Regions from separate parts of the Butyricicoccus faecihominis genome, predicted to be linked through region 3. Evidence: predicted binding sites of a transcription regulator. Region 3 holds the regulator's gene; each other region holds the start of a gene.
What was found. Region 3 encodes HrcA, which represses chaperone genes, less so after heat shock. Its sites were predicted from a motif close to TGTTAGCACTCNNNNNNNNNGAGTGCTAACA; they were not measured.

Region 1 (3,282 bases), 260 kb from region 3:
CGCTTCGGCGGCAGGCTGACCGACGTGCACGCGGAAAACGGCCGCGTGCTGTTCACCGGTGACGAAAACACGCTTGCATGGGCGAACCTGAACCTGCGGTGCGCCGAGCGTGTGCTCATCCGCATCGGCACATTCAAAGCCAAAACGTTCGACCAGTTGTTCGAGGGCGTAAAAGCACTCCCGTGGGAGCAGTTCATTTCGGCAGACGGCGCATTTCCGGTCAAGGGTCACAGTCTGGACTCCACGCTGCACTCGATTCCGGACTGCCAGAAGATCATCAAAAAGGCAGTCGTATCGCGCCTGGGCGCGAAGTACGGTCAGACCTGGTTTGATGAGATTGGTGAAAAGTATCAGATTCAGTTCGCCATCATGCACGATGTGGCTGAGCTGTACCTCGATACCTCGGGTGCCGGTCTGCACAAGCGCGGCTACCGCGCCAACAGCAATGCGGCGCCGCTTCGTGAGACGCTGGCGGCGGCTATGGTCAAGCTGGCGCGCTGGCGCGGGCGCGATCCGTTCCTCGACCCGTTCTGCGGCTCGGGCACGATCGCGATTGAGGCGGCCATGATCGCGCAGCGCCGTGCCCCCGGTCTGCTGCGCCGCTTTGACGCGGAAAGGTGGAGCTGCTTTGACAAGTCGGTCTGGCAGCAGGCGCGCGAGAGTGCGCTCGACCTTGCCCAGCCGGACGCAAAATTCGATATCGTCGGCAGCGACATCGACCCGGACTGCGTGCAGCTGTCCATCGAGAACGCGCGCAAGGCCGGTGTAGCGAACACGGTGTTCTTCGAGCGCGCGGACGCAGTAAAGCGCGATTACAGCGGTGCAGGCGTACTGTTTGCCAATCCGCCGTACGGTGAGCGTCTGCTGGACTTGCAGCAGGCGGAAAAGCTGTACGCCGACCTCGGCAGAGCGACAAAAAACAGCCCGATGAAGCAGTATCTGCTCAGCTCGGACCCGCTGTTCGAGCGTTGCTACGGCCGCAAGGCGGATAAGCGCCGCAAGCTGTATAACGGCATGATCAAGTGCGAGCTGCATATGTATTTTAAAGACCCATCTGCACAGGATAAGCCGGTAAATAAGCACTCCGACCGTCCGTCTGCTAAACGACCGGCAAAACACTGAGCAGTACAGGGCACTGTTCATAATTTGTTCAGAAAATTTTTGTGAAAATTCCGGATTACCCCCTTGCATATTGCGGCTCCTTGGTGTAAGATAATACTCGAAGTTAGCACTCGGGTAATTTGAGTGCTAACCCCCAACATTGTAAAATCTTATTTTTCATAGGAGGAATCCATTATGAAGCTCAAGCCCCTTTGCGACCGCGTAGTTATCAAGATGGTCGAGGCGGAGGAGACCACCGCAAGCGGCATTATTCTTACCGCATCCGCACAGGAGAAGCCCCAGGTTGCTGAAATCATTGAAGTAGGCCCGGGCGGTGTTGTTGACGGCAAGGAAATCAAGATGGAAGTTCAGAAGGGCCAGAAGGTCATTACCGGCAAGTACACCGGTACTGAGGTTAAGCTGGACGGCGAGAAGTATATCATCGTTCGTCAGAGCGACATTCTGGCAATCGTAGAGTAATTTTCAGGAGGTAATTCATCATGGCTAAGCAGCTTATTTACGGCGAGGACGCGCGCAAGGCTCTGCAGCGCGGTATTGATCAGCTCGCTGATACCGTTAAGGTAACCATCGGTCCGAAGGGCCGCAATGTTGTACTGGATAAGAAGTACGGCGGTCCGCTGATCACCAACGACGGTGTTACCATCGCTAAGGAGATCGAGCTGGACGACGCTTTCGAGAACATGGGCGCACAGCTTGTTAAGGAAGTTGCCACCAAGACCAACGACATCGCAGGCGACGGCACCACCACCGCTACCGTTCTGGCGCAGGCTTTCGTTCGTGAGGGCCTGAAGAACGTAGCAGCAGGTGCAAACCCGATGGTAATGCGCCGCGGTATCGCCAAGGCAGTCAAGGCTGCTGTTGCAGCGATTGCTGAGAACTCCAAGAAGGTTGACGGCACGAACGACATCGCCCGTGTAGGCGCTATCTCCTCCAGCTCCGACGAGATCGGCACCCTGATCGCAGAGGCTATGGAGAAGGTTTCTACCGACGGCGTAATCACCGTTGAGGAGTCCAAGACCGCTGAGACCTACTCTGAGGTTGTTGAGGGCATGCAGTTCGACCGCGGTTATATCACCCCGTATATGTGCACCGACACCGAGAAGATGGAAGCAAACTTGGACGACGCTCTGGTGCTGATCACCGATAAGAAGCTGTCCAACATTCAGGAGCTGCTGCCGATCCTTGAGCAGGTTGTTAAGGCCGGCAAGAAGCTGCTGCTCATTGCTGAGGACGTTGAGGGCGAGGCTCTGTCCACCCTGATCGTAAACCGTCTGCGCGGCACCTTCACCTGCGTAGCTGTTAAGGCTCCGGGCTTTGGCGATCGCCGCAAGGATATGCTCCGCGACATCGCAATCCTGACCGGCGGTACCGTAATCTCTGAGGAGGTTGGTATCGAGCTGAAGGACGCTACCATGGATATGCTGGGTTCTGCTCGTCAGATCAAGGTGACCAAGGAGAATACCACCATCGTTGACGGTGCTGGCGACAAGCAGGCTATCGCAAACCGCGTTGCTGAGATCCGCGGCGCGATCGAGCGCACCACCTCTGACTTCGACCGTGAGAAGCTGCAGGAGCGTCTGGCTAAGCTGGCCGGCGGCGTAGCAGTTATCAAGGTTGGCGCTGCAACCGAGACCGAGATGAAGGAGCAGAAGCTCCGCATCGAGGATGCACTGAACGCAACCCGCGCAGCTGTTGAGGAAGGCATCGTAGCAGGCGGCGGCGTAGCTTATGTAAACGCTATCGCAGCGGTTGAGGCTCTGGCTGCCGAGGCAACCGGCGATGAGAAGACCGGTATGCAGATCGTTGCACGCGGTCTGGAAGCACCGATGAAGCAGATCGCTGCCAACGCAGGCATCGAGGGCGCAATCGTTGTTGATAAGGTAAAGCACGCTGACAAGGTTGGCTACGGCTTTGACGCTGCAACCGAGACCTACGGCGACATGATTGCAAACGGCATCGTTGACCCGACCAAGGTAAACCGTTCCGCACTCCAGAACGCAGCTTCCGTTGCTTCGATGGTTCTGACCACCGAGAGCCTGGTTGCTGATAAGAAGGAGCCGGTTCCGGCTGCTCCGGCTGCACCGGATATGGGTGGTATGTACTAAGAAGTAGCGAAAAACACTGCAAACACTGGAGATTTTAAGGGTTAAAAGGCAAACT
Region 2 (3,282 bases), on a different contig from region 3:
GTGCCGTTATAGGAAAACTCGTCGCCCGGATTGAGGATAGTGCCGTTGATGGCTTTAGCCGCCAGACGGATGTTGTTCGTACGCGGTGCGTTGCCCTCATCGAGATTGGTCGCCGTACGCGCGAGTGTATCGTGGAACAGCTTCGCCTTGAGCGCCTCTGCCGTGATGGACGGCTGGGTGATCGTCACAGGAATGGTGTAGGTCTCTTGCGAGCCGTCGCCAATGATCTCCTTGGCCTTATCGGTGTCGAACGACACGCCTGCCTTGCCTGCGATGATGGTCTTGCCGTCCTCCTTGCTGACGGTAGCGTTGACCGGGGCACCGATAATGTCGGCTGCAATCTTGTCAACGTCAATCGCCGGAGCGGCTGTCACATCGGTCGAGACCTCATACGGCTCAAAGTCCATCAGGCGGATCTGATCAGTCAGCGCCTGCTCTACCGCATCCGTGTCAAACTTGACGCCCGGCTTGCCGGAATGCACGATCAGATTGCTGTCCTGCAGCTCCCAGGTCGGATTGACCGGTTCGGTCAGCGCCGTGTCCGCGATTTCGTTGAGCGTGCCGCGCAGGCTTTCCTCGTCTACAGTTGCTGCAATCTGCGCCTCTCTGTGACCGCGCATTGCGCCGATGATATCGCGCACGCGCTCGATCGGATTGCCGGTGCGGCCTATTTCATAGGCGTTCTCGGCGGACTGGATGCCGTCCACGTTTTTCAGCACCTTATCGACCGGAATATCATAGTTGGAGCCGTAAATCGTCACCGTGACATTCTTGCCCTCGTACAGTGGCGCACTCTGGTCCTCGATGGTGTTTGCCGCATCATCGCGGTTCATGCCCCCGACCGCGATTGGTCCGACAGTCACGCCCGGAAAAACATTCGGGTAGCAGTACACATAGCCGAATGCACCGGCTGCCGCTGCAATGACAACGCCGACGGCAATCTTTACACCGATAGGAACACGACGTTTCTTCTTCGGCTGCTTCGCTTCCGTCTGGATGACCTGCGCCGGTTTTTCCGGCTTTTTGGCCTGCTTTTTGATCAAATGCGCTCCCTTCTTCGGTTTGTTTGCGCTTTTATCTGCCATGAGTATACCTCTTAACTAATCTATGCTTGGAATATGCTTTGGATTCTCGATGCACCCGCCATTATTCGACAGGTATACCTTTATATTATAGCGCCCTGTATTCATGATAGCAACCACAAATTCGGATAAATTCGGTATACGCCGTCATAATCTGTCGCTTTAACTTGCTATCACGGCTCTTTTCTGCTATAGTATTATTAGTATGCTAAAATTTTTGTGAAAAAGAGGAGTAAATGCAAGTGAAACAATTAGGACTGTTAATTCGACTGATTATCGGCATCATCGCCGGTATCCTCATCGGTATGTGCGGACAGTGGTTCGGCATCGCGGACACTGGGTTCTTCGTTGCCATCATCCGCCTGCTGGCAACCTTTACCTCGCTGTTCTCAACCTTCCTGTCATTCATGATCCCGCTGATCATCCTGTCGTTCATCACGGTCGGCATGGCAGAGCTTGGCAAGAAGGCCAACCGTCTGTTCGGTCTGACCCTGCTGCTGGCCTACGGCACAACCGTTATTTCCGGCCTGCTGACCTTCTTCATCGGCAAGGCCGTTCTGCCGGGGCTCATTCAGCCCATCACCGGCGATGTACTCGAGAGCAACGCCTTCGAGCCGCTGTTCTCCATCACGGTTGACCCGGTGTTCGGCGTTATGACCGCACTTGTGCTCGCGTTCGTGATCGGCATCGGCATGGCAAATCTTAAGGGCGATTCCCTGCTGAACGTTTTCCGCGATCTGCAGAAAATCGTTACCGGCGTACTCAGCCGCATCATCATTCCGCTGATCCCGATTCACATTGCTGGTCTGTTCGCCAATATCGCAGCCGAGGGCCGTCTGGCGGCTACCGTCAAGATGTTCGCTTCCCTGTATGCTATCATTATTGTGCTGCAGCTGCTGTACATCTTGTCTCAGTTTGGTCTGGCAAGCATTGTCTGCCGCAAGAACCACTTCAAAAGCATGAAGAACGCCGCTCCGGCGTACTTTACCGCACTCGGCACCCAGTCGTCTGCATCGACTATTCCGATTGCGCTGAACTGTGCATATAATAACAATATAAATAACGACGTTGCCGACTTTGTCGTTCCGCTGTGCGCTACCATCAACCTCAACGGCGATACCATCTGCCTCGTACTCGGCTCGATGGGCATCATGCTTGCAAGCGGCATGAACCCGACCTTTGCCATGTTTGCTCCGTTTGTATTCATGCTGGGCGTTACCATGGTTGCGGCTCCGGGTGTACCGGGCGGCGGCGTTATGTCGGCACTCGGCCTGATCACCTCGATGCTCGGCTTCACCGACCCGATGCAGCAGCTTATCATCGCCCTGCACTTCTCGCAGGACAGCTTCGGCACTGCTACCAACGTCACCGGCGACCAGGCGATTGCCCTCATCGTGGACAAGGTAGACCGTTCTGCTTCCGAAAAATAACCGGGAAGTTGTTTTATGACCATCCCCCGGTCATAAAACAACTTCCAATCTCCTGAAAGGCGGCGATTCCGGTAAATGGATATTCTGCTCGATATTGTGCATTCAGTTGACTACGGCGTTCTCGCGTACATCTCGGAGCACTGGCGCGGTGGTCTGTCCGACACAGTCTGGAAGGTGTTCTCCCTGCTGGGCAGCTACGGTGCTGTCTGGATTACGCTTGCCGTACTGCTGCTGTTCTTCCGGCGAACACGCCGCGCCGGTGCGGCGATGCTGATCGCGCTCGGTGTCGGCTTTCTGCTTGGCAACGTGTTCCTCAAGAACCTTGTCATGCGGCCGCGTCCATTTGTCACCCACACCGACCTGACGGCGCTGCTCGTTCCGGAGGACCCGTGGTCGTTTCCGTCCGGACACACGCTCAGCTCGTTTGCGGCAGCTTCGGCGCTGTACTTCTTCCACTATAAAACCGGTTTTCTGGCCTTTCTGCTGGCGGCAGCCATTGCGTTTTCGCGGCTGTATGCCAGCGTCCATTACCCGACCGACGTACTGGCCGGAGCGGTCATCGGCGTGCTGTGCGGCATTATCGCTGCATGGCTGACCGACCGCGTTACCGACCAGTGCCACACACTCCGGCTGAGAAAGGGCAAAAAATGAATCAATACAAACGCCTTCTCGGCAATACCTTTATCTTTGCGATAGGCACGTTCAGTTCCAAGATTCTCGTCATCCTCATGCTGCGTTTCTACACCGGCATGATGACGCAGGATGAAATG
Region 3 (3,282 bases):
TGGAACCGCCAACCAGCAGAACCTTGGACAGATCGGAAGCGGACAGACCAGCGTCGCTCATAGCCTGACGAACCGGGCCCATGGTGCGCTCTACGAGGTCTGCGGTCAGCTCGTTGAACTTTGCACGGGTCAGGGTCAGCTCGAGGTGCTTCGGGCCGGTTGCGTCTGCGGTGATATACGGCTGGTTGATGGAGGTCTGGCTCATGCCGGACAGCTCGATCTTTGCCTTCTCAGCAGCTTCCTTCAGGCGCTGCATAGCCATACGGTCATTCGACAGGTCAATGCCGTTGGACTTCTTGAACTCGTCAACCATCCAGTCGATGATGCGCTGGTCGAAGTCATCGCCGCCGAGGTGGGTATCACCTGCGGTGGACAGAACCTCCAGAACGCCCTCGCCGATATCCAGGATGGATACATCGAACGTACCGCCGCCGAGGTCGTAAACCATGATCTTCTGCTCGGATTCCTTATCTACGCCGTAAGCCAGCGCAGCAGCGGTCGGCTCGTTGATGATACGCAGAACTTCCAGACCTGCGATCTTGCCGGCATCCTTGGTAGCCTGACGCTGCGAGTCGGAGAAGTAAGCCGGAACGGTGATGACCGCCTGATTGACCGGCTGGCCGAGGTATGCTTCTGCGTCAGCCTTCAGCTTCTGCAGGATCATAGCGGAAATCTCCTGCGGGGAGTACGGCTTGCCGTCGATGTTTACGCGGTAGTCGGTGCCCATGTGACGCTTAATAGAAATAATGGTACGGTCAGCGTTGGTTACAGCCTGGCGCTTAGCGACCTGACCGATCATACGCTCGCCGTCCTTGGAAAATGCAACAACAGACGGAGTGGTGCGCGCACCCTCAGCGTTAGGGATGACTACGGCTTCGCCGCCCTCCATAACAGATACACAAGAGTTCGTCGTACCAAGGTCAATACCAATGATCTTACCCATAATAAATACACTCCTTAATAGTTAGGATTTAGTTTACTTTAATTAATAGTTAGTAATCAGTTTGCAACCTTCACCATCGCATGGCGAATAACCTTATCGCCGATCTGGAAGCCCTGCTGGAAGGTTTCCGCGATAACATTCTCACCGAGGCTTTCATCCTCAACGTGCATAACCGCGTTGTGGAAGTTCGGATCGAATGCGGTGCCTGCGGTAGCGTCGATGACGGTGACGTTAATGCCCTTGAGGCTTTCGGTCAGCTGCGTCATGGTCAGCTCGACACCCTTTTTATATTCGGTGTCGGCGGTCTCTGCCTTGAGCGCCCGCTCGAGGTTATCGTAGGTCGGCAGCAGTGCGGTTACGGCGCGGCTGACTGCATCGGTGTACGCCTGCTCGCGCTCGCGCTGGCTGCGCTTGCGGAAGTTGTCGTACTCCGCCGCCATGCGGAGATAACGATCGTTCAAGTCGTTATACTTGGCTTCCCAGTCCGTCGCGGGCTTTGCATCAGCCTTAGCGGTCTCCTCTGCGGGAGCCTCGGTCTTTACCTGCTCCTGCTCTTCCGCCTCCGGCTTTGTCTTTTTGCTCATGTCGTTTTGTGCCTCCGTTTACAGGAAATCAATGATTTCCGTCTTTTTCATCTAAAAATGTCTCGGCAATCAGCTTGTTCAGCCCTTTTGCAAAGCGGCTGAGCTGTGCGGACAGCTTGGCGTAATCCATGCGGGTCGGACCCACGATGCCGATCGCACCCTGACCGATCTTGCCGATATCGTATTTTGCGTAAATCGCCGAGGTTTCACTCAGCGGGTTTTCACCGTTTTCCGGTCCGATGAAGAACTGGATGCCGTCGATCTTGCGGGTGGCCGGCAGCAGGTGCTTACGGTCGTCCTCCATGTAATCGAGCAGCGTCTGCGCCTTTTTCGTATCGCGGTACTCCGGAAAACGAAGCAGCTTGCTGGCACCGTCGAGGTAAACCTTCTGGTCGCTCAGCTCGGTGATCAGCTCTGCGATGTACTCGGCCACCGGAGCGAGCAGCGCGGTCAATCCCGCGGCGCGGCGCACAATGTCGAATCGCTCGGCGGTGATGCTCGAGAGCGGCAGTCCGGTCAACGTCTGGTTGAGCACATAGGTGAGCAGCTCGGCCTCATCCTTGGAGACCTCGGCCACCGTGCGGACCATTTTATTCTTGACCGTGCCCGAATCCGTAACTACTACGATTACGAAATTCATCTTATCGACTGCAATGATCTCAAACTGCCGGATGGCGATCTGCGTCATGGCCGGTGTGATAGCAACCGACGCGTAATTCGTCAGACTGGTGAGCAGCTTGCCGGCTTCCTGAATGAGGTGGTCAAGCTCGCGTACCTTGGTAAGCACACTGTTCTGCAGTGCGTTTCCGTCCTCCGCATTGTCGGCCGGGCGCTCCATCAGTTCATCCACATACAGTCGATAACCCTGCGGTGAGGGGATTCGTCCCGCAGAGGTGTGCGGCTTTTCGAGGTAGCCCATGTCCTCCAGTTCACTCATCTCATTGCGGATGGTGGCGGACGAGAACGGCAGCTCGTGTCCCTCGGTCAATGCCTTGGAGCCAACCGGTTCAGCCGTGCGGATGTAATCGCCGATGATGGCTTTGAGTATTTGTTTTTTACGTTCCGAAAGCTCCACCGAAGCAGACTCCTTTCTTTCGGTTGTTAGCACTCCATCTCCCCGAGTGCTAAACTTAATTTACCACCACATACGGACAAAGTCAAGTGCTGTTTGTGAACAATTTATGAAATGATGGTCGGAATTTTATCACACTCGTCTGCCGAGTGCTGAAATGCCAATTTTCACCGTATGAAAAATGCTCTGATTTGGTCGTTTTTCCTTGCGTTCGCGTCCACGCAGTGATAGAATTACTATGAGAGAGACAGGCAATCGTTCGATTGCCGTAGAGAGAAAATCCGCTCTATAAAAAGGAGAACAAACATGAAGGAAATCAAAGTTGGCATCGTTGGTTTGGGCCGCCTCGGTTCGGTACACGCGCAGAATCTCGCGTTCAAGATTCCCGGCTGCAAGCTGGTCGCTGCCTGCTCGCTCGTGCAGAAGGAGCTGGACTGGGCAAAGGACTACCTCAAGGTAGAGTACACCACCACGGACTACAAGAAAATGGTTGACGAGGCAGACATTGAAGCTGTCGTTATCGTCTCCTCCTCTCCGGAGCACTGCTGGATGATCGAGTACGCGCTCGATGCAGGCAAGCACGTCTTCACCGACAAGCCGCTCGGCTGCTCGCTCGAGGAGTGCAAGCGCGCTGAGGCTGCCGTTGAACGTCACCCGGACAAGATCTTCTTCCTTGGCTTTAT

Region 1: the regulator HrcA is predicted to act here: its motif matches at 1,224-1,254, upstream of IEY11_RS01180 (co-chaperone GroES).
Region 2: the regulator HrcA is predicted to act here: its motif matches at 1,171-1,201, upstream of IEY11_RS07485 (cation:dicarboxylate symporter family transporter).

What each region holds. Positions count from the first base shown of each region.
Region 1 covers NZ_BMQH01000001.1:269,325-272,606, reverse strand. Annotated here, with positions in the region: gene IEY11_RS01185 (THUMP domain-containing class I SAM-dependent RNA methyltransferase) at 1-1,122, shown strand, start outside; gene IEY11_RS01180 (co-chaperone GroES) at 1,297-1,581, shown strand; gene groL (chaperonin GroEL) at 1,602-3,227, shown strand.
Region 2 covers NZ_BMQH01000006.1:136,281-139,562, forward strand. Annotated here, with positions in the region: gene IEY11_RS07480 (VanW family protein) at 1-1,085, opposite strand, end outside; gene IEY11_RS07485 (cation:dicarboxylate symporter family transporter) at 1,325-2,512, shown strand; gene IEY11_RS07490 (phosphatase PAP2 family protein) at 2,588-3,163, shown strand; gene IEY11_RS07495 (lipopolysaccharide biosynthesis protein) at 3,160-3,282, shown strand, end outside.
Region 3 covers NZ_BMQH01000001.1:4,386-7,667, reverse strand. Annotated here, with positions in the region: gene dnaK (molecular chaperone DnaK) at 1-943, opposite strand, end outside; gene grpE (nucleotide exchange factor GrpE) at 1,000-1,527, opposite strand; gene hrcA (heat-inducible transcriptional repressor HrcA) at 1,556-2,602, opposite strand; gene IEY11_RS00025 (Gfo/Idh/MocA family protein) at 2,906-3,282, shown strand, end outside.